4 regions of the Serratia sp. GW822-FHT06E05 genome follow, and region 1 is predicted to be linked to each of the others. Evidence: predicted binding sites of a transcription regulator. Region 1 holds the regulator's gene; each other region holds the start of a gene.
What was found. Region 1 encodes sigma-54, which starts transcription at its own class of promoters, with help from an activator protein. Its sites were predicted from a motif close to GTTGGCACANNTTTCGCTNT; they were not measured.

Region 1 (5,360 bases):
GAAAGGCCACGCTCAGAAGGTGCGTTACGATGTGGCGTCTCAGTTGGTGACCCTGACCGGGAACGCCTACCTGGAACAGCTCGACAGCAACGTCAAGGGCGATCGCATCACCTACCTGGTGCAACAGCAGCAAATGCAGGCGTTTAGCGATAAAGGCAAGCGCGTGACTACGGTTCTGGTACCGTCGCAGTTGCAAGACAAAAACGGGCAAAACAAGAGTAACTAATCACTTATGGCTACACTCATCGCAGAAAACCTGGCGAAAGCCTACAAGGGCCGCAAAGTCGTTGAAGACGTCAGCCTGAAAGTGAAATCCGGCGAGATCGTCGGCCTGCTGGGGCCAAACGGCGCCGGCAAGACCACCACGTTCTACATGGTGGTCGGTATCGTTCAGCGTGACGCCGGACGTATCGTGATTGACGAAGAAGACATCAGCCTGCTGCCACTGCACGCCCGTGCGCGTCGTGGCATCGGCTATCTGCCGCAGGAAGCCTCGATCTTCCGCCGCCTGAGCGTTTACGACAACCTGATGGCGGTGCTGGAGATCCGTGACGATCTCAGCAGCGAACAGCGGGCAGACCGTGCGGTAGAACTGATGGAAGAGTTCCATATCTCCCATCTACGCGACAACCTGGGCCAGGCGCTGTCCGGTGGCGAACGTCGCCGCGTGGAGATCGCACGTGCGCTGGCGGCTAACCCGAAATTCATCCTGCTGGATGAACCCTTCGCCGGGGTTGACCCGATTTCCGTTATCGACATTAAAAAAATTATCGAGCACTTGCGTGACAGCGGCCTGGGCGTGCTGATCACCGACCACAACGTGCGCGAAACGCTGGACGTGTGTGAACGCGCCTATATCGTCAGCCAGGGCAAACTGATTGCTCACGGTACGCCGGATGCTATTCTGGCCGATGAGCAGGTAAAACGCGTTTATCTGGGCGAAGAATTCCGCCTCTGAGTACCGGCGCGTCCTGATGGGCGACTGTTAACGGAAGTAGACTGAAGAATATGAAGCAAGGTTTGCAACTCAGGTTTAGCCAACAACTGGCCATGACCCCCCAGCTCCAGCAGGCCATACGCCTGCTGCAGTTGTCCACGCTTGAGCTCCAGCAGGAGATACAGCTGGCGTTAGAGAGCAATCCACTGCTTGAACAGACCGATCTGCACGAAGAAATCGACGCGAAAGAGACGACCGAAACCGAAGGTTTGGATACCCGGGAGGCGCTGGAACAAAAGGACATGCCCGAAGAGCTGCCGCTGGACGCCACCTGGGACGAGATCTATACCGCCGGAACTCCGTCAGGAACTCGCACCGATTACAGTGACGACGAACTGCCGGTGTATCAGGGTGAAACCACCCAAACCCTGCAGGATTACCTGATGTGGCAGGTGGATCTGACGCCGTTTTCCGATACCGATGCTGCCATTGCCACCTCGATCGTCGACGCCGTCGATGACACCGGCTATCTCACCGTGCCGCTGGAAGACATTCTGGAGAGCATGGGTGACGAGAATGTGACAATGGACGAAGTCGAGGCGGTATTGAAGCGCGTACAGCGGTTTGATCCGGTTGGCGTCGCGGCGCGCGACCTGCGCGATTGTCTGCTGGTTCAGCTATCCCAATACGCCCAAGACACGCCTTACCTGGCGGAAGCGCGCCTGATCATCAGCGAACATCTGGACTTGCTGGCTAACCACGACTTTCGCAGCCTGATGCGAACAACGCGCTCAAAAGAAGATACACTGAAAGAAGCGATGTTGCTGATCCAGTCACTCGATCCGCGTCCAGGCCAGTCGATCAACACCGGCGAATCTGAGTACGTGATCCCGGACGTGCTGGTCCGCAAAGTGCAGGATGTGTGGACGGTCGAGCTCAACAGCGACAGCATCCCAAGGCTGAAGATCAATCAGCAGTATGCTGCGCTGGGCAATAGCGCGCGTAACGACAGCGACGGTCAGTACATCCGCAGCAATTTGCAGGAAGCGAAATGGCTGATCAAGAGCCTGGAAAGCCGCAACGACACCCTGCTGAAAGTTTCGCGCTGCATCGTCGAGCAGCAGCAGGCGTTCTTTGAGCAAGGCGCGGAATTTATGAAGCCCATGGTGCTGGCGGATATCGCTCAGGCCGTGGAGATGCATGAATCGACAATCTCACGCGTGACCACGCAGAAGTTTTTGCACAGTCCGCGCGGCATTTTCGAATTGAAATATTTCTTCTCAAGCCACGTGAATACCGACAGCGGGGGCGAAGCTTCCTCTACGGCGATCCGGGCGGTGGTGAAGAAATTGATTGCGGCGGAAAACCCCGCCAAACCGCTCAGCGACAGCAAGCTGGCTACCCTGCTCTCCGATCAGGGGATCATCGTGGCGCGGCGTACCGTCGCCAAGTACCGAGAGTCTTTGTCCATCCCGCCGTCCAACCAACGTAAACAGTTGGTTTGACCTCTATTGAGAAGGAAGACACTATGCAGCTCAACATTACCGGACACCACATCGAAATCACCGAACCCTTGCGTGAGTTCGTGAACACCAAGTTCGCCAAACTCGAACAGTATTTTGACCGCATAAATCAGGTGTATGTCGTGCTTAGTGTGGAAAAAGTGCAGCAGATTGCGGAAGCGACGGTGCACGTGAATGGAGGCGAGTTGCACGCCACCTCGGAAGACGAGAACATGTATGCGGCAATTGATACCCTGATCGACAAACTGGCGCGTCAATTGAACAAACATAAAGACAAACTGAAACAACACTGACATTCTGGGCCGTTTCCGTCAGCGGGTACGGCTCAAACGTAGCCTCGGCCATCGGCGCGTTACCTGTTTGGGTACGCGCCGATAAGCCATCAGGGTTAAACAAGGCGAAAAATCACCTCACAAGCCTGCTTGCTGGTGTGGTTTTAAGTGAAGATGAGATGAACAACGAAACAATGCAGTTAAGCTCGGTATTAAATATCGAGTGCACCAGAAGCTCCGTACATTGCACCAGCAAGAAACGGGCTTTGGAAATTATCAGCGAACTGGCCGCCAAACAGCTCAATCTGCCACCCCAGGTGGTATTTGACGCGGTTCTCACCCGCGAGCGCATGGGCAGCACCGGTATCGGCAACGGTATCGCCATCCCCCATGGCAAACTGGAAGAGGACACACTGCGGGCCGTTGGCGTGTTTATTCGTCTCGACCAACCTATCGCCTTCGACGCCATTGATAACCAGCCGGTCGATCTGCTGTTCGCCCTGCTGGTGCCGGCCGACCAATGTAAAACCCATCTGCATACCCTGTCTCTGGTCGCCAAGCGTCTGGCCGACAAAACAGTATGCCGCCGCCTGCGCGCGGCGCAAAGTGACGAAGAGCTTTACCAAATCATCACCGAGTAACGCCCGGCTGGCGTGACTTCCAGCCCGGATAACGATACTGTTTAGCCATGATGGATTCCGGTTCAGGCCGGAATAATAAAGTTTCTAACGGTGGCGATAAACGCCACTGAGATGCCAGGGGGAGTTGCCACATGGTGCTGATGATTGTCAGCGGCCGTTCCGGTTCAGGGAAATCCGTCGCCTTGCGGGCGCTGGAAGACATGGGTTTTTACTGCGTTGATAACCTGCCCGTGGTACTGCTGCCGCAGCTTGCCAATACGCTGGCGGAACGCAACAGCTCCGCGGCGGTAAGCATCGACGTGCGTAACATGCCGGAATCGCCGGAAGTGTTTGAATATGCAATGACCCAACTGCCGGACAGCTTTTCGCCGCAGTTGCTGTTCCTTGATGCCGACCGTAACACACTGATTCGTCGTTACAGTGATACTCGTCGCTTACACCCGCTGTCCAGCAAGAATCTGTCGCTGGAAAGCGCCATCGATGAAGAAAGCGATCTGCTGGAACCACTGCGTTCACGAGCCGATCTGATCATCGACACCTCGGAAATGTCGGTGCATGAACTGGCCGAAATGCTGCGTACCCGTTTACTGGGCAAACGCGAGCGCGAGCTGACCATGGTGTTTGAATCCTTCGGCTTTAAGCACGGTATACCGATCGACGCCGATTACGTGTTCGACGTACGTTTCCTGCCGAACCCACACTGGGATCCTAAACTTCGCCCGATGACCGGCCTGGATAAACCCGTCGCCTCATTCCTCGATCGCCACACTGAGGTGCACAACTTTATCTACCAGACCCGCAGCTATCTGGAACAGTGGTTGCCAATGCTGGAAACCAACAACCGCAGCTATCTGACGGTGGCCATTGGCTGTACCGGCGGCAAACACCGTTCAGTCTACGTAGCGGAACAGTTGGCCGATTACTTCCGCTCTCGCGGCAAGAACGTACAGTCACGCCACCGCACGCTGGAAAAACGCAAACAATGACGGTCAAGCAAACGGTTGAAATCAAAAACAAACTGGGCATGCACGCCCGCCCGGCGATGAAGCTGTTCGAGCTGGTGCAGAGTTTTGATGCCGAAGTGATGCTGCGTAACGACAGCGGCACCGAGGCCGAGGCCAGCAGCGTGATTGCGCTGCTGATGCTGGACTCTGCGCAGGGGCGCCATATCGAGGTGGAAGCCACCGGCCCGGATGAGGTGAAAGCGCTGGCCGCGGTGATTGAACTGATTAATTCCGGTTTTGACGAAGACTAAAATACTGGGGGCGCTATTGCGCCCTTTTCATTAGACCTAACCCCTCCAGTCCTAGATCCGGCTCAAACAGTCCAGCGCCACCGCCTTGAAGCTATCGAAGTTGTTGCTGCCCAACAGGCGGCTCATTGACCGCTCGCGTACAAAGGTGACAAACAGCTCATAAATAGCCATCGCTTCTTCGTAATCGCTTTTGCTGATCGCCAACAGGAAGATCACGTGGGCGATTTCGCCCTCTCCCCAGACCACACCCTGCGGCGCCAGCAGCGTCACCACCACGGTTTTTTTCGCCAACAGGCCCAGCGAGTGCGGCAGTGCGATCCCCTCGCCCAGCAGCGTGGAAACAATCGCCTCGCGCTCTACGACCGACGGATAAAAGTCATCACCTACGTAGCCTTCGCGCTCAAGTTGGCTGCACACTTTCTGGAACAATTGCGCCTGAGTCAGCGGCTCGTTCACCACCATAAAATGGTCGGCGTCGAAAAACTTCTCCAGCATATAGGGCTTGGTGCGATCCACCAGCACCAGCTTACCCAACTGTTCTAGCTGGTATTCGGTCGGGAACGGTGACATCACCACCACCGGTTTGTTCTTTTCACTGACCCGCGCGTTGGAAATGACAAAGTCTTCGTCGATATGATTGAGCACCTCGTAATCGCGTAGCGAAACGATGCGCGTCATCACCAACTGCGGGTATTTGCGTGCGATTTGCGCCTGGATCATCCGGACCGTCGA
Region 2 (5,360 bases), on a different contig from region 1:
TCCGCCAATTGCAGGCGTTGCAGTATCTGACGCAGTTGCAGCAACAGATCGGTGAAACTGCGCTGGCTCAGCAGCGTGCGGGTAATTTCCAGTAGTTCTTGTTTTTCTAATTGTGCATTCGACATTGTTTATCACTTGCCTGAGTCGCGATGAAGATTTGTGAGTCACATCGCAAAGTGTAACGCTGGGCCGCGACGTTCTCCCCCGACGGGATCAACAAATCCGCGGCAAAGGCTCGGCATGCGGCAAATCCAACAGGCGGCTGATGCCATAAGCACCCTGCAGCCTTACCTGTCGCCCCTCCGTCACTGTACCAATCAGCGCCGCATCCGCGCCCAATGGGTGAGCACGCAAGGCACAGAGCACGTCCTGTGCGGCTTGCGGTGCGGCCACGACCACCAGTTTTCCCTCGTTGGCAAAATTAATGGCGTCCAACCCCAGCAATTCACAAATGCCACGCACTGCCGGGGCGATCGGCAACAGGCTTTCTTGCACCTCGATGCCCACGCCGGCCGCACGGGAGAACTCATGCAAAATGGCATTCACCCCGCCACGGGTCGCATCACGCATCGCCCGCACACCGTGAATGGCACGCAATGGCTCAATTAACGGCGTTAACACCGCGCAGTCGCTGATCACGCCCAGAGACATACCCAACTTTTCGCGCAGGTTGAGAATAGTTGCCCCGTGATCCCCGAGGGTACCGCTGACAATCACGGCATCGCCGACGCGGATATTTTGCGCCGCCCAGTTCAGACCGGACGGGATCACCCCGATACCGGCGGTATTGATAAATACTTTGTCGGCTGCGCCACGCTGCACTACCTTGGTATCCCCGGTGGCAATGCGAATACCGGCCTGCTGCGCGGTGGCGGCCATCGAGGCGACCACGCGTTGTAACTCGGGAAGCGGCAAGCCTTCTTCGAGAATAAAGCCGCAGGAAAGATAGCGCGGCAGCGCGCCGCTCACCGCCAGATCGTTGGCCGTACCGCAGATGGCCAGCTTGCCTATGTCACCGCCCGGAAAGAAAATCGGGTCAATCACGTAACTGTCGGTGGTAAACGCCAGCCGATCGCCCTGCTGCGTTAACTCGGCCAAATCCAACCGGGCCTGATCTTCACGCTGATCCAACTGCGGGTTGGCAAAGGCCGGCAGGAAAAGATCGTCCAGCAATTGCTGCATGGCAGCACCACCGCTGCCATGAGCCATAGTAATCACGTTATTCATGCCGGCGTCTCCTCTGTTTCACGGCGATATTGGTACCAGGCGGCGCAGGCTCCTTCGGATGAGACCATCAGCGCGCCAAACGCGTTTTGCGGCGTACAACCGCGACCAAACAGCGGACAGTCGCGCGGTTTGCATCGCCCGGTGAGCACGTCTCCGCAGCGGGATCGCGGATCGTCAGCCACTTGCCGCCGCTGCGGACGGAAACGACGTTCGGCATCAAAAGCCTGGTAGCCTGGCGTTAGGGCAATGCCTGAGTTGGCAATGGTGCCCAGCCCGCGCCATTCGCTGCCGCCTCCCAGGACAAAAACTTCGCTCATCGCCTGCTGTGCCAGCCGGTTGCCCTGTTCCGGTACCACCCGCCGGTATTGGTTTTCGGTTTGGCTTTGTCGGCCAAGAAACTGCTCGACCAGCATCAGCACCCCTTGCAAGATATCCAGTGGCTCAAAGCCGGTCACCACCAGGGGTTTGTGGTATTGCCTGCTGATAAAATGATAGGGCTCGGTGCCTATCACCATGCTGACGTGGCCGGGTGCCAGAAAACCGTCAATGCGTACATCCGGCTGTTGCAGCAGGCTGCGCAAGGTGGGGATCAGGCTGATGTGCTGACAAAATACGCTGAAGTTGTCCAGGCCTTCCTGCCGCGCCTGTTGCAGGGTGATCGCCGTGACCGGCATGGTGGTTTCAAAACCCAGCGCGAAGAACACCACCTGCCGTTGCGGATTTTGCCGCGCCAGCATCAGGGCATCCAGCGGTGAGTAGACCACGCGCACGTCGGCCCCGCGCTCGCGCGCCTGCAGTAAAGACCCCTGCTGTCCTGGCACCCGCAGCGCATCGCCGAAGGTGCAAAAAATCACTTCGGGGTGCCCGGCGATTTCGCAGCAGGCGTCGATGCGCCCCATAGGTAAAACGCAAACCGGGCAGCCGGGGCCATGAATGAATTCGATTTGCGCCGGCAGCAGCTTATCCAGGCCAAAGCGGAATATCGCATGGGTATGGCCACCACACACCTCCATGATTTGCAGCGGTCGTTCGGCGGTAAACGGCAACTGTGCGGCGCGGTGCCAGATATGTTGCAGCAGTTTCTTTACCCGCTGCGGATCGCGAAATTCATCTACGTAATCCATGGTTATCCTCCCCCGCCAAAAACAGCGCCACGTCCTGTTCCACTTCCCCCATCGCCTGCAGTGCTGCCAGCATATCCTCGGCCTCTTGTTGATCGAGGCGGCTCATCGCAAAGCCCACGTGAATCAATACCCAACACCCCAGCATCGCTTCTTTGGGTTCACCCTCCCGGCAAACCAATGCGATATTCACTTCTCGCTGCACGCCGCAGACGTCGGCCCAGGCGTGCTGAGGCTGGTGTTGATCCAACGCCACGATCTGCCCGGGGATCCCTATGCACATAGCTGCAGCTCCAGCCAGGCCAACCACTGATCCATCCCTTCCCCCTGAGTCGCAGAAAGGGTAATTATCTCGATGTCGGGATTAACCTGACGGGCATTGGCGATACAGGCGGCCAGATCAAACTTCAAGTACGGCAGCAGATCGACCTTGTTCAGCAGCATCAGACGTGCGGCGGCGAACATATGCGGGTACTTGAGGGGCTTGTCTTCCCCTTCGGTGACCGACAGCACCGCCACCTTGTGCCGCTCCCCCAGATCGAAGCTGGCTGGGCAAACCAGGTTGCCGACATTTTCGATAAACAGCAGGCTGCAGGGTTTGAGCTCCAGGCGCTGGGCGGCTTCGTGAACCATTTGCGCATCCAGATGACAGCCTTTGCCGGTATTGACCTGGATCGCCGGCACGCCGGTGGCGCGGATACGTTCGGCATCGTTGGTGGTTTGCTGGTCTCCTTCCACCACCGCGCACTCACGCATCCCGCGCAGCCGCAGCAGGGTTTCGGTCAGCAAGGTGGTTTTGCCAGAACCGGGGCTGGAAACCAGATTCAACGCCAGGATGTGTTGCTCGGCAAAATACTGGCGATTGCGTTCGGCCAGACGATCGTTTTTATCCAACACCCGGGTTTCTATTTCCAGCATTCGCCGCTGGCTGATGCCAGGCGCATGAGTGCCCGCCAATCCCAGTCCATAATGCAGGTCCCCCTGCAGAGGCCGCTGCGGGCGAAACGGTACCTTTGCTTGCCCTTCAATCGTCATTTCCCCATGGGCACAACCGCAAGTGCTGCACATGTTCTTTCTCCTTTCAGTTATTCAATTTCCAGACGTTTTATTTGCAATCCATCATCGGCCTGCACCCGCAGGTTTCTTCCGGCGCAGTGCGGGCAGACCAAAACCTGCGGGATCAACAGCTCGACGTCCGCCTGGCAGTCATAACACCAGGACAAGGCGCGTTGTTCAGTCAGATGCAGCTCACAGCCTTCGGCCAGGGTGTCGCGACATACCATGTCAAAACAGAACCGCAGCGATTCCGCCTCCACGCAGGAAAATGCGCCAATTTCGAACCACACCGCGGTAATACGTTTCGCACGATGTTGACGAGCCTGTTGCTGCATTATTTCCATCGCATGTTGGCACAAGGTTATTTCGTGCATCCGGCCTCCACTCAGGGGGATAAAACGTTTCGTCACCTTGCGTTGCAAATATGGTGCCAAAACCCATTTGGCATATTTGTCGAGTGTCATGACGTCGACAGTAATTAGCTGGCGGTCCCCAATCCAATTTAAAGATTAATTCTAACCCTGATGATTGAATTAAAAGGAAATAATGAAAATCACCAGAGACTGGCACGCTTTATGCTTTAAGTCGTTCACCCGAAGCGATTCGACAATGACCATCAATTTTGAGTGACGACAATGAGTACTATCAGTGAAGTAACCAGCCAGGCCGATTATATCGCCAACAAAAGCAACCGCCTGATGGCGCAGTGGCAAACCTACCACAGCACCTTAATCAAAGCGGTTACCACCACTAAAAAGAAGATTAATCATCAGTTTACTTACGGTCAGGACGACGATCTGCGTTTTGTACTGTTCAACCACTTCACGGTGAGCATTCAATTAAGTGAGGGATTTTACAGCCGTGATATCTGCTATCGCATTAATTTGGCATCGCCGCATGAAGCGGAGAATTTCGCCCCCTTCGCCCATGCCTCGCTGGATGAAGACGGTAATATTGACGGTGTAATAAACAATCGCGATATGCCGGCGGTATTTGAACATTATCTGGATAAGATCGCCGTTATTTACCAATGCCTGTTTGATTCGCTGCATGACGGCCACGCCATTCATGACGCACTGAAAAAAATAACCCTGTCCGTCTGACTGTCGGCGTTACTCACTGACAGAAAACTGTCGAAACGTCATTTTTTACTGACGATTTCGTCATAAATGACGAAGCAAGGAGTGTGCATGAACCGCTTTATTATTGCGGACCCCAAATTGTGTATTGGCTGCAATACCTGCATGGCCAGTTGTTCTGCAGAACATCGGCAACGGGGTTTGCAGGCATTACCCCGCTTGCAGGTGATTCGTAACGCCCGCGATTCGGCACCGGTGATGTGCCATCAATGTGAGGATGCGCCCTGCGCGCAGGTCTGTCCGGTAAACGCCATTCGCCATCAGGATGATGCCATCGTCCTGAACGAGAGCCTGTGCGTCAGTTGCAAACTCTGCGGTATTGCTTGCCCGTTCGGCGCCATAGGCTTCGGCGGCAGCACCCCGTTAGCGATCCCCTCAGACTGCAACACACCGCTGGCCCTGCCTGCCGCTAAAGCGCCGCGGCCGATTGGCGCCTTCCTGGATTGCGTGCCCGGTGTCCGCGCCGTGGCGGTCAAGTGCGACCTTTGCGCTTTCACCCCCTTAGGCCCGGCCTGTATCCGCACCTGTCCTACCCAGGCCATTCGCTTGGTCAGCGACCACGACGTGCGTAACGCCAGCGAACAGAAAAGGCGCAACGCCATGCAGGCGCTCAGCGCCGAGCTGCCGTTAGCTACCGCCCCAGAATCCCGCAAGGAGCCGAATTGATGTTTTACCCCATTGCGCCCGACCCATTGTCGTTGCTGACTCTGGCATTCGTCGGGTATCTCCTGTTCGCGTTGCTGAGCTGGCTGCTGGCCCCCTGGCCGCGTGTCAATGCCTTGCTGGGTGGCGGCACCTTGCTGTGTGCCATCGCCAC
Region 3 (5,360 bases), on a different contig from region 1:
ACCTCTTTTTTGAATATGCCGGTAAAGCTATCAGGACGAGTGAAAGGAACCACTTTTCCTACGTAAACAGAATTCACTATTCCTTTCATCGTTATCTCCCACTTAATACGTATTAATACAAATAAATAAAACAAACAGTACAAATCAAAGCCATTATAGAAAAAGCACTTGATAATGCAATTAATATAAGGTCAATAAAAACAGTGCATTACTTAAAAAGGGGGAATATCGTTAAAAAAGAAAAAGGGCGATGTCTCCATCGCCCTTTCTGCATCATCATTATTTTTCGAGTTATTTAGCGCACTGCCCTTCTTCAAGGCTTATTGGTTATAGGCACTCTCACCATGGCTGTTGACGTCCAGACCTTCGCGCTCCTGCTCTTCCGGTACTCGCAGCCCGACGATAGCACCTGCCACTTTGAAGGCAATGAAGGCGGCCACTCCAGACCATACCAGCGTGATCACCACGCTCAACAGTTGGATCCACACCTGATGCCCCATGGTAACACCTTCTGCGTACCCGGTTCCGCCCAGCGAGGCGGAGGTGAACACGCCGGTCAGCAAGCATCCGACGATGCCGCATACGCCATGTACACCGAACACATCGCAGGTATCGTCCACTTTCAGCCATTTCTTCAGCGTGACCACGCCCCACAGACCGGCAATGCCACCGACCAGGCCGATAATCAACGCCCCGCCAACCCCTACGGTACCCGCAGCAGGCGTGATGGCAACCAGCCCGGCGATACAGCCGGAACAGGCCCCCAGCAGAGAAGGTTTACCGCGCACAATCCACTCGGCAAAAGTCCAGGAAAGAATAGCGCCTGCGGTTGCCACTACGGTGTTCAGGAAAGCCAGGGCCGCAATGCCGTTAGCCGCGCTGGCAGAACCGGCGTTAAAGCCGAACCAGCCGATATACAGGATAGAAGCGCCGGTAAATACCATCGGCAGGTTATGCGGTTTGAAAGCTTCCTTACCGAAACCAGCACGCTTGCCGAGCAGATAAGCGCCCACCAGGCCGGCACTTGCCGCATTGATATGCACCACGGTGCCGCCGGCAAAGTCCAACGCGCCATCAGCGGCCAGGAAGCCACCGCCCCACACCATGTGGGCAATCGGCAGGTAGGAAATGGTGAACCAGATAGCGGCGAAAATCACTACCGCCGAGAAGCGGATACGCTCGGCAAAGCCCCCCACCACCAGCGCGACGGTGATACAAGCGAATGAACACTGGAACGCTACGTGGATCATCTGGCTAAAGGTCCCGGTGACGCTGTCAATGCCAATGCCTTTCAGCATCGCCGTCTGGAAACCACCGAAGAAGGCATTACCTTCGCTGAAAGCCAGACTGTAGCCATAAAGCACCCACAGAACACACACCAATGCGAAGGTGACGGTGACCTGGGTCAGCATGGAGAGCACGTTTTTGGAGCGCAGCAAACCACCGTAAAACAAAGCGACACCCGGCAAGGTCATGAACAGCACCAAAGCGGTGCAAATCATCATGAAGGCGTTGTCAGCCTTGTCTGCGACCGCCGGAGCGGCCAGGGCCAAAGAAGGAACCATGGTTACCGTACTCAGGCCCAACATGGATAAAAGTTTTTTCATTATCAATCCATCCCCATTACTTTACTGAGCCTGTGATTACAGTGCTGCTTCGTCTGTTTCGCCGGTGCGAATGCGAATGACACGTTGCAATTCGGCAACGAAAATTTTGCCGTCACCGATTTTGCCGGTGTACGCCGCTTTACTAATCACATCAACCACTTCATCCAACTGATCGTCGGCGATAGCGATGTCGATTTTTACTTTAGGTAAAAAGTTGACGCTGTATTCGGCTCCGCGATAGAGCTCAGCGTGCCCCTTCTGGCGACCAAAGCCTTTTACTTCGCTTACGGTCAGCCCCTGAATGCCTACAGAGGATAGGGCTTCACGCACGTCCTCCAGCTTGAATGGTTTAATCACCACGGTCACCAGCTTCATATTGCCCCTCCACGAATTAAGCCCAAACTCACCCCGGTACGAGACTTATAAAGCAAAGGCTATGCCACAAATGGTTTTGTACGCGGATTCAGCAAATTAACCGGCAGGATGGGGATCTGGCATGCGACGAGCGGCTAATAGCGCGCGACCAACTGATGGGCTGATTAAATATTGCGCACTAATTTGGTGCGTAGCGCGTCGAAAAAGTGCAGCGAGAGGGATTTTAAACGGGCTTGTGCCTGTTTGTGGTGCGTGGCGACAAAAGAAAGGGGCCGTTAAAACGGCCCCCAGATCATGCGGGTTGTGTTTCTTCGCGATTGGCAGCGGCCAATTCTTCACCCACCAGTTGCAGCTGGTACATCTGGTAGTAACGTCCCTGCTGAGCCAACAGTTGCTGATGATTGCCCTGCTCGACCGCCTGACCCCGGTGCAGAACCAGAATGGAATCGGCATCGACAATGGTCGACAATCGGTGAGCGATCACCACCAGCGTGGTATGTTCACGAATCAAACGCAGTGCACGCTGAATCGCTTGCTCAGTACCTGAATCGATGTTGGCGGTCGCTTCGTCGAGGATCAGGATCTGCGGCGCCTGCACCAATACCCTGGCCATCGCCAATAGCTGTTTCTGGCCCACCGACAGGTTGTTACCCTGCTCGCCCAGCCGGGTGTGAATCCCCTGTGGGAAGCTGCGTACCAGCTCAGCCAATTGCACCGTTTCCAGCGCCTGCCACACTATCTCTTCACTGATGTTACGGCCCAGCGTAACGTTGGCCAGCACCGATTCGGCGATCACCACCGGATCCTGCTGCACCATTGCCACCCCCTGCCGCAACGTACGGTGCGACAGGCTGGCCAGCGGACGACCATCGAGACGGACTTCGCCCTGATTGACCGGGTAATACCCCATCAGCAGGTTGGCCAGCGTGCTCTTGCCGCTGCCGGTATGCCCCACCAACGCCACAAAACCCCGCGACGGCACCGACAGCGAAATATGCTGCAGCACCTTTTTGTCATCGCGGTAGGCAAAGCTCAGGTCTTCAATATCAATGCGGCCACTCTCGAGCGGGCGATCGTCCGTTCCATAGCTCTGTTGACGGCGATCCATCAGTTCGAAAATACGCTCACCGGCCACCACCGCCTGCTGCAGAATCGACTGCTGCGACGTCAGCTCAATCAACGGCTCATTCAGACGCCCGAGGTAGTTGATAAAGGCATAGAGCACGCCCACGCCAATGCTTCCCTCACCGCTGAAGCCAAACAACATCAGCAGGCCACACAGCACCAGCGCCGAAAACAGGCTGAGCAGCGGACGCAAAAGGAAACCATCCAGCCGCAGAGTCTGCATACGCGCGGTGTAGTGCGAACGGCTGGCGGCGCTCATGCGTTCACCAAAGCGGATCTGCTGGCGGAACTGCTGGATCACGCCCATGCCGTTGATCACTTCGTTAAAGCCGTCGTTGATGTCTGCCAGATAGCTGCGCACCCGGCGCACAATCGGGATGCTGTAGTATTGGTAAATGCCCATCACCACAAACACCGCCGGGAAGATGCAGATCGCCACCAGCGCCATACGCCAGTCCAGGCTGAACATCGCCACCAGCATGGCGCCAATCAGCGCAGCGCTTTTCAATACGGTGGACACTACCATGACGTACAGGTCTTTAATCACCTCGGTGTCATTGGTCACTCGCGAGATCAACTGCCCCACCGGCTGCGTATCAAAAGCGCTGAGCGGCTGACGCAACGCGGCGTCCATCACGTCGGTACGCAGGCGTTGAACCACCCCGACCGCGGCCTGGTTGAACAACAACGCTTGAAAATAGTGCAGCGCCGCCGCTAACAGCTCCAGCAGAATATAGGCCGCCGCCAGCCCGCAGACGATCATCAGCGGCAACTGGCCCTTAGCCACATAGTTATCGATAAAATAACTGATCAGGATCGGTCCGGCGACTTCCGCTGCCGCCGCAACCCACAACATCAACACCGCCAGCCCCAGAGGTTTGCGGTATGGCGATCCATAAGCCAGCAACCGTTTCAGCGTCGGCCACAGCTTTTGCATCTTATTCATTGGCCAGTATCTCCTCGCCGCTTTCCGGTGCCTCATCCAGCGCCGCTTCCAGTTGCTGATAGCGGTACATATCGCGGTACCAGCCCGGTTGGGCCGCCAGGGACGCATGTTCGCCACGCTGAGCCACGCCGCCGTGTTGTATCACCAGAATTTCGCTGGCTTCGGTCAGTGCCGAAAGCCGGTGCGCGCTGATAATCACCGTCCGGTTTTGTCCCCAACTGCGCAAATTGTGCAGGATTTGGTGTTCGGTTCGACCATCTACCGCCGACAACGCATCGTCGAGGATCAAGATTTCTGCATCCAGTAACAATGCACGGGCAATAGAAATACGCTGTTTCTGGCCGCCGGACAGCATCACGCCACGCTCACCCACTTCAGTTTCATAGCCTTGCGGCAGGCGCATAATGTCTTCATGCACGCTGGCCAACTGGGCTGCACGCTCAATCTGTTCCTGCGTCGCGCCCGGATTCCCCAGCGCAATATTGTTGGCCACGCTGTCCGAGAACAAGAATGGCGTCTGACTCACCACAGACAGTCGCGAGCGCCAGTCGTCGAGCTTCACCTGGGTCAGCGGCAATCCCTGATAGCTAATCTGACCATCATCCACATCAAACTGGCGCTGGATCAACGACAGTAACGTTGACTTACCAGCACCGGTCGGGCCACACAGGCCAAGCATCTGACCCGGCTCCAGCTTCAACGTGACATCGTGCAACGCCGGGTGCTGGTTGCCAGGATAGTGGAAGGATCGGATATCGACGGCCAGGCTGCCACGCCCCGCCGGCAATGGATACTCACCGTCGGTCACTGCCGGCGCTTCCTCCAGCAGGCTGCGAATGCGACCGTATGCCGCACTGCCGCGTTCAACAATGTTGAACATCCAGGCCAGCGCCAGCATCGGCCAAATCATCAGGCCGAGGTACATCACGAAGCTGGTCAGTTGCCCAAGCGTCAGAGAGCCATTGACCACCATCCAACTGCCACCGCCGATAGCCAACAGATTGGCGGTACCGATAGCGATGTAAATCGTCGGGTCAAAACGCGCATCTACCCGCGCTACGTGCATATTTTTGGCGCCGGTTTGGGCGGCCACTTCGGCAAATTGATTGGATTGGTGATCCTCCAGACCAAACGCCTTAATCATGCGGATGCTGGTCATGCTTTCCTGCGCCTGATCGTTCAGGCTGGAGAACGCCGCCTGCGCCGATTTAAAGCGCTGATGCAACTGATCGCCGTAATACTTGATAACGATCGCCATGATGGGCATAGGGATCAACGACAGCAGCGTCAACTGCCAGCTAATTTGG
Region 4 (5,360 bases), on a different contig from region 1:
CGCACACGGCCTTTACCGTCTGGATCCATGTTTTTCAGGTCAGCTTTACGCTCACCCATGGCTTGCATGACTGAACCCTGGTGCTGTTCTTCGATGTCCAAGGTCACGTTTTCGAACGGCTCTTGTTTACGACCATCGATTTCACGGAAGATTACTTTCGGACGGGATACCGCCAGTTCGAAACCTTCACGACGCATGTTTTCGATCAGAACCGACAGGTGAAGTTCACCACGGCCAGATACGCGGAATGCATCAGCATCTTCAGTTTCTTCAACGCGCAGTGCCACGTTGTGCACCAGTTCCTTGTTCAGACGCTCAAGGATTTGACGCGAAGTCACAAACTTACCTTCTTTACCGCAGAAAGGTGAGGTGTTGACGTTGAAGAACATGGTTACGGTCGGCTCATCTACAGACAGCGCCGGCAGTGCTTCCACTGCAGAGGTGTCACAGATGGTGTCGGAAATGTTCAGCTCGCCCAGACCGGTGATAGCGATGATGTCGCCCGCTTCAGCCAGGGTAGACTCGATACGCTCCAGACCCATGTGGCCCAGCACTTTGCCCACTTTACCGTTGCGAGTTTTACCTTCGCTATCGATGATGGTGACCTGCTGGTTTGGCTTCACTTTACCGCGCTTGATACGGCCGATACCGATCACGCCCAGGTAGTTGTTGTAGTCCAACTGGGAGATTTGCATCTGGAATGGCGCTTCGAGCTCAACCTGCGGTGCAGACACGTGGTCTACGATCGCTTGATACAGCGGGGTCATGTCTTCCGCCATCTCATTGTGGTCAGTACCGGCGATCCCCATCAATGCAGAAGCATAGATGATTGGGAAGTCGAGCTGCTCGTCGGTTGCGTCGAGGTTAACGAACAGGTCGAAGACCTGATCAACAACCCAATCAGGACGTGCGCCCGGACGGTCAACCTTGTTGATTACCACGATCGGCTTCAGACCATTAGCGAAGGCTTTTTTGGTCACGAAGCGGGTTTGCGGCATTGGGCCATCCATTGCATCCACAACCAGCAGCACCGAGTCAACCATTGACATCACACGCTCAACCTCACCGCCGAAGTCGGCGTGTCCTGGGGTATCCACGATGTTGATGCGGTAGTCTTTCCAATTAATGGCGGTGTTTTTTGCGAGGATGGTAATCCCACGCTCTTTCTCCAAATCGTTGGAGTCCATTACGCGTTCGGTGGCTTCTACACGCTCTCCGAAAGTACCGGATTGTTGCAGCAGCTTATCAACCAGGGTGGTCTTACCATGGTCAACGTGGGCAATAATGGCGATGTTACGCAAATTTTCGATCACAGCTTTGCCTCAGGCATTAGAAATAGCGCGCTATTGTACACGTATTAAGCGAGGGACTAAACAAGATCACAACAGTCTCTTATAAACAACTGTGTACAGGTCAGTATGTGATCCCTTTCACGGTGCAAAAAGCAGCATCCGGTGCACTTTTGCACCATTACAGTGCCCCACCCCGCACCGATTGCACCATTTAAGTGCAAAACGTCACTGATGGTGCATACTGATTCTGTGCAAAACCCACTCAGAAAGGCGATTAAAGCGCTTTAGCAAAGTTGGCACAGTTTTCGCTTTAGTCTTTTCAAGGCAAAAAAAGCCAGTTTCACAGATTCGTTCCACGACGACGACAATGATAAATCCGGGAGAGTTAAGTATGTCCGCTGAACACGTTTTGACGATGCTGAATGAGCATGAAGTGAAATTCGTAGACCTGCGTTTCACTGACACCAAGGGTAAAGAACAACACGTCACCATCCCTGCTCATCAGGTAAATGCCGACTTCTTCGAAGAAGGTAAAATGTTTGACGGTTCCTCGATCGGCGGTTGGAAGGGCATCAACGAATCTGACATGGTGCTGATGCCAGACGCCAGCACTGCGGTACTGGATCCGTTCTTCGAAGAATCTACCCTGATCATTCGCTGCGACATCCTCGAGCCAGGCACCATGCAGGGCTACGATCGTGACCCACGCTCCATCTCCAAGCGTGCAGAAGATTTCCTGCGCTCTTCCGGCATCGCGGACACCGTTCTGTTCGGGCCAGAGCCAGAATTCTTCCTGTTTGACGACATTCGTTTCGGCAGCAGCATCCGCGGTTCCCACGTGGCCATCGACGATATCGAAGGCGCATGGAACTCCGGCACCCAATACGATGGCGGCAACAAAGGCCACCGTCCGGCAGTCAAAGGCGGTTACTTCCCGGTTCCTCCGGTCGATTCTTCACAGGACATCCGTTCTACCATGTGTCTGACCATGGAAGAAATGGGCCTGGTCGTTGAAGCGCACCACCACGAAGTGGCAACCGCAGGTCAGAACGAAGTGGCAACCCGCTTCAACACCATGACCAAGAAAGCCGACGAAATCCAAATCTACAAATACGTGGTTCACAACGTGGCTCACGCATTTGGCAAAACCGCGACCTTCATGCCGAAACCAATGTTCGGTGATAACGGTTCCGGCATGCACTGCCACATGTCGCTGTCCAAGAACGGGACTAACCTGTTCGCCGGCGACAAATACGGCGGCCTGTCTGAGACTGCCCTGTTCTACATCGGCGGTATCATCAAGCACGCTAAAGCGATCAACGCCCTGGCCAACCCGACCACCAACTCTTACAAGCGTCTGGTCCCAGGCTACGAAGCTCCGGTCATGCTGGCTTATTCTGCCCGTAACCGTTCCGCTTCCATCCGTATCCCAGTGGTTGCCAGCCCGAAAGCGCGCCGTATCGAAGCCCGTTTCCCGGATCCAGCGGCTAACCCGTACCTGTGCTTCGCGGCCCTGCTGATGGCAGGCCTGGACGGTGTGATTAACAAAATCCACCCTGGCGACGCCATGGACAAAAACCTGTATGACCTGCCACCGGAAGAAGAAGCTGAAATTCCAAAAGTTGCAGGCTCCCTGGATGAAGCGCTGGCAGCACTGAGCGAAGACCGCGAGTTCCTGACCCGTGGCGGCGTATTCACCGACGACGCTATCGATGCTTACATCGATCTGCGCAAAGAAGAGATGGACCGCGTTCGCATGACGCCACACCCGGTTGAATTCGAACTGTACTACAGCGTTTAAGTTTTACCGCGCCGTCTGCGGGCGGCGCCCAGATTTAGTTGTCTTTTTTTGTTGCCGTGGAAACTTTCAGCCCATCTTCGGATGGGTTTTTTTCTCCACCGTATTTTCTGCAAAACTATTCCATACCGCGTGCATAACGGATGGAGTAGGATAAATGCACTAAAAAGGTGCAGTCGTCTGCTATGCCCAAGAGATTTCACGGTGCAGCTAGGCGGCAACCGAGCGAACCGACAGGAGCTTGGTCTGCCAAGTGACTGGTGTGAGTAAGAGCAGCCAACAACGCTGCGTCTTGAAAGATAAAGGGCATATATGGCAACTGGCAAGCTGCCCGACGCAGGGCAGATCCTCAATTCTCTCATCAACAGCATCCTGCTGTTGGATGACTCACTGGCGGTTCATTACGCCAATCCGGCAGCACAACAACTGCTGGCACAAAGTTCTCGTAAACTTTTCGGTACACCGTTACCCGATTTGCTCGGTTATTTCTCACTGAACGTCGATCTGATGCGTGAGAGCCTGCATGCCGGTCAGGGTTTTACCGATAACGAAGTGACCCTGGTGGTTGACGGGCGTGCGCATATCCTCTCCCTGACCGCACAGGCGCTGCCTGATGGCTATATCCTGATCGAGCTGGCGCCAATGGATAACCAACGCCGTTTGAGCCAGGAACAACTTCAGCACGCCCAGCAGGTGGCAGCCCGCGATCTGGTCCGTGGCCTGGCGCATGAAATTAAAAACCCGCTTGGCGGACTGCGCGGCGCGGCACAGCTACTGGCCAAAGCGCTGCCCGATCCGTCGCTGACCGAATACACCAAGGTGATCATTGAGCAGGCCGATCGCCTGCGCAACCTGGTCGATCGCCTGCTCGGCCCGCAGCGGCCGGGCCAGCACATAACCCAAAGCATTCATCAGGTGGCAGAGCGAGTGTGCCAACTGGTGTCGCTGGAGAAGCCGGATAACGTGACGCTGGTGCGGGACTACGACCCGAGCCTGCCTGAAATGGCGCACGACCCGGATCAAATCGAACAGGTATTGCTGAACATCACCCGCAATGCACTGCAGGCGCTGGGAGAAACGGGCGGCACCATCACGCTGCGCACTCGTACCGCTTTCCAGATCACCCTGCACGGCACCCGCTACCGGTTAGCGGCACGTATCGACGTAGAAGATGACGGCCCCGGTGTGCCGGCGCAGTTGCAGGACACGCTATTTTACCCGATGGTCAGCGGCCGCGAAGGCGGGACCGGCCTGGGGTTATCCATCGCCCGTAATCTTATCGATCAGCATTGCGGAAAAATTGAATTTAACAGTTGGCCAGGACATACCGAATTCTCGGTTTACCTGCCTATTCGCCAGTGAGGTTTTCTATGCAACGAGGGATAGTCTGGATCGTCGATGACGATAGCTCCATCCGCTGGGTGCTTGAACGTGCGCTCACTGGAGCCGGTGTGAGCTGCGTGACCTTCGACAGTGGCAATGCGGTGCTCGAAGCCCTGGCCACGCAAACTCCTGACGTGTTGCTGTCTGACATCCGCATGCCGGGTATGGATGGCCTTGCGTTGCTCAAGCAGATCAAACAGCGTCATCCGATGCTTCCGGTCATCATAATGACCGCACATTCGGATCTCGACGCCGCCGTCAGCGCCTACCAGCAAGGGGCGTTCGATTACCTGCCGAAACCCTTTGATATCGATGAAGCCGTAGCGCTGGTAGAACGCGCCATCAGCCATTATCAGGAGCAGCAGCAGCCTGCACGCAGCCAACCGGCCAACGATCCGGTGGCAGACATCATCGGTGAAGCCCCGGCGATGCAGGACGTGTTCCGCATCATCGGACGCCTGTCGCGTTCGTCGATCAGCGTACTGATCAACGGCGAATCAGGTACCGGTAAAGAGCTGGTTGCCCATGCCCTGCACCGTCACAGTCCGCGCGCCAAATCGCCTTTTATCGCGCTGAATATGGCGGCGATCCCCAAAGACCTGATCGAGTCCGAACTTTTCGGGCATGAAAAAGGGGCCTTTACCGGCGCCAACCAAATCCGTCAGGGTCGCTTTGAGCAGGCCGACGGCGGGACCTTGTTCCTGGATGAAATCGGCGATATGCCGCTGGATGTGCAAACCCGCTTGCTGCGGGTGCTGGCAGATGGCCAATTCTATCGGGTCGGTGGTTATGCCCCGGTGAAGGTTGACGTACGCATCATCGCCGCCACCCACCAGAACCTGGAAATGCGGGTACAGGAAGGTAAATTCCGTGAGGATTTGTTCCAC

Region 2: the regulator sigma-54 is predicted to act here: its motif matches at 3,820-3,839, upstream of hypA (hydrogenase maturation nickel metallochaperone HypA).
Region 3: the regulator sigma-54 is predicted to act here: its motif matches at 2,032-2,051, upstream of glnK (P-II family nitrogen regulator).
Region 4: the regulator sigma-54 is predicted to act here: its motif matches at 1,585-1,604, upstream of glnA (glutamate--ammonia ligase).

What each region holds. Positions count from the first base shown of each region.
Region 1 is NZ_JBXALM010000003.1:305,023-310,382, forward strand. It holds gene lptA (lipopolysaccharide ABC transporter substrate-binding protein LptA) at 1-226, shown strand, start outside; gene lptB (LPS export ABC transporter ATP-binding protein) at 233-958, shown strand; gene rpoN (RNA polymerase factor sigma-54) at 1,009-2,442, shown strand; gene hpf (ribosome hibernation promoting factor) at 2,466-2,753, shown strand; gene ptsN (PTS IIA-like nitrogen regulatory protein PtsN) at 2,912-3,373, shown strand; gene rapZ (RNase adapter RapZ) at 3,505-4,359, shown strand; gene npr (PTS phosphocarrier protein NPr) at 4,356-4,628, shown strand; gene AC1RKC_RS11410 (BglG family transcription antiterminator) at 4,680-5,360, opposite strand, start outside.
Region 2 is NZ_JBXALM010000001.1:324,236-329,595, forward strand. It holds gene flhA (formate hydrogenlyase transcriptional activator FlhA) at 1-125, opposite strand, end outside; gene hypE (hydrogenase expression/formation protein HypE) at 214-1,227, opposite strand; gene hypD (hydrogenase formation protein HypD) at 1,224-2,351, opposite strand; gene hypC (HypC/HybG/HupF family hydrogenase formation chaperone) at 2,335-2,631, opposite strand; gene hypB (hydrogenase nickel incorporation protein HypB) at 2,622-3,416, opposite strand; gene hypA (hydrogenase maturation nickel metallochaperone HypA) at 3,434-3,778, opposite strand; gene hycA (formate hydrogenlyase regulator HycA) at 4,040-4,507, shown strand; gene AC1RKC_RS01460 (4Fe-4S dicluster domain-containing protein) at 4,595-5,209, shown strand; gene AC1RKC_RS01465 (proton-conducting transporter transmembrane domain-containing protein) at 5,209-5,360, shown strand, end outside.
Region 3 is NZ_JBXALM010000007.1:201,899-207,258, forward strand. It holds gene AC1RKC_RS17220 (MOSC domain-containing protein) at 1-89, opposite strand, end outside; gene amtB (ammonium transporter AmtB) at 321-1,607, opposite strand; gene glnK (P-II family nitrogen regulator) at 1,644-1,982, opposite strand; gene AC1RKC_RS17235 (SmdB family multidrug efflux ABC transporter permease/ATP-binding protein) at 2,275-4,053, opposite strand; gene AC1RKC_RS17240 (SmdA family multidrug ABC transporter permease/ATP-binding protein) at 4,046-5,360, opposite strand, start outside.
Region 4 is NZ_JBXALM010000013.1:12,443-17,802, reverse strand. It holds gene typA (ribosome-dependent GTPase TypA) at 1-1,313, opposite strand, end outside; gene glnA (glutamate--ammonia ligase) at 1,684-3,093, shown strand; gene glnL (nitrogen regulation protein NR(II)) at 3,403-4,452, shown strand; gene glnG (nitrogen regulation protein NR(I)) at 4,461-5,360, shown strand, end outside.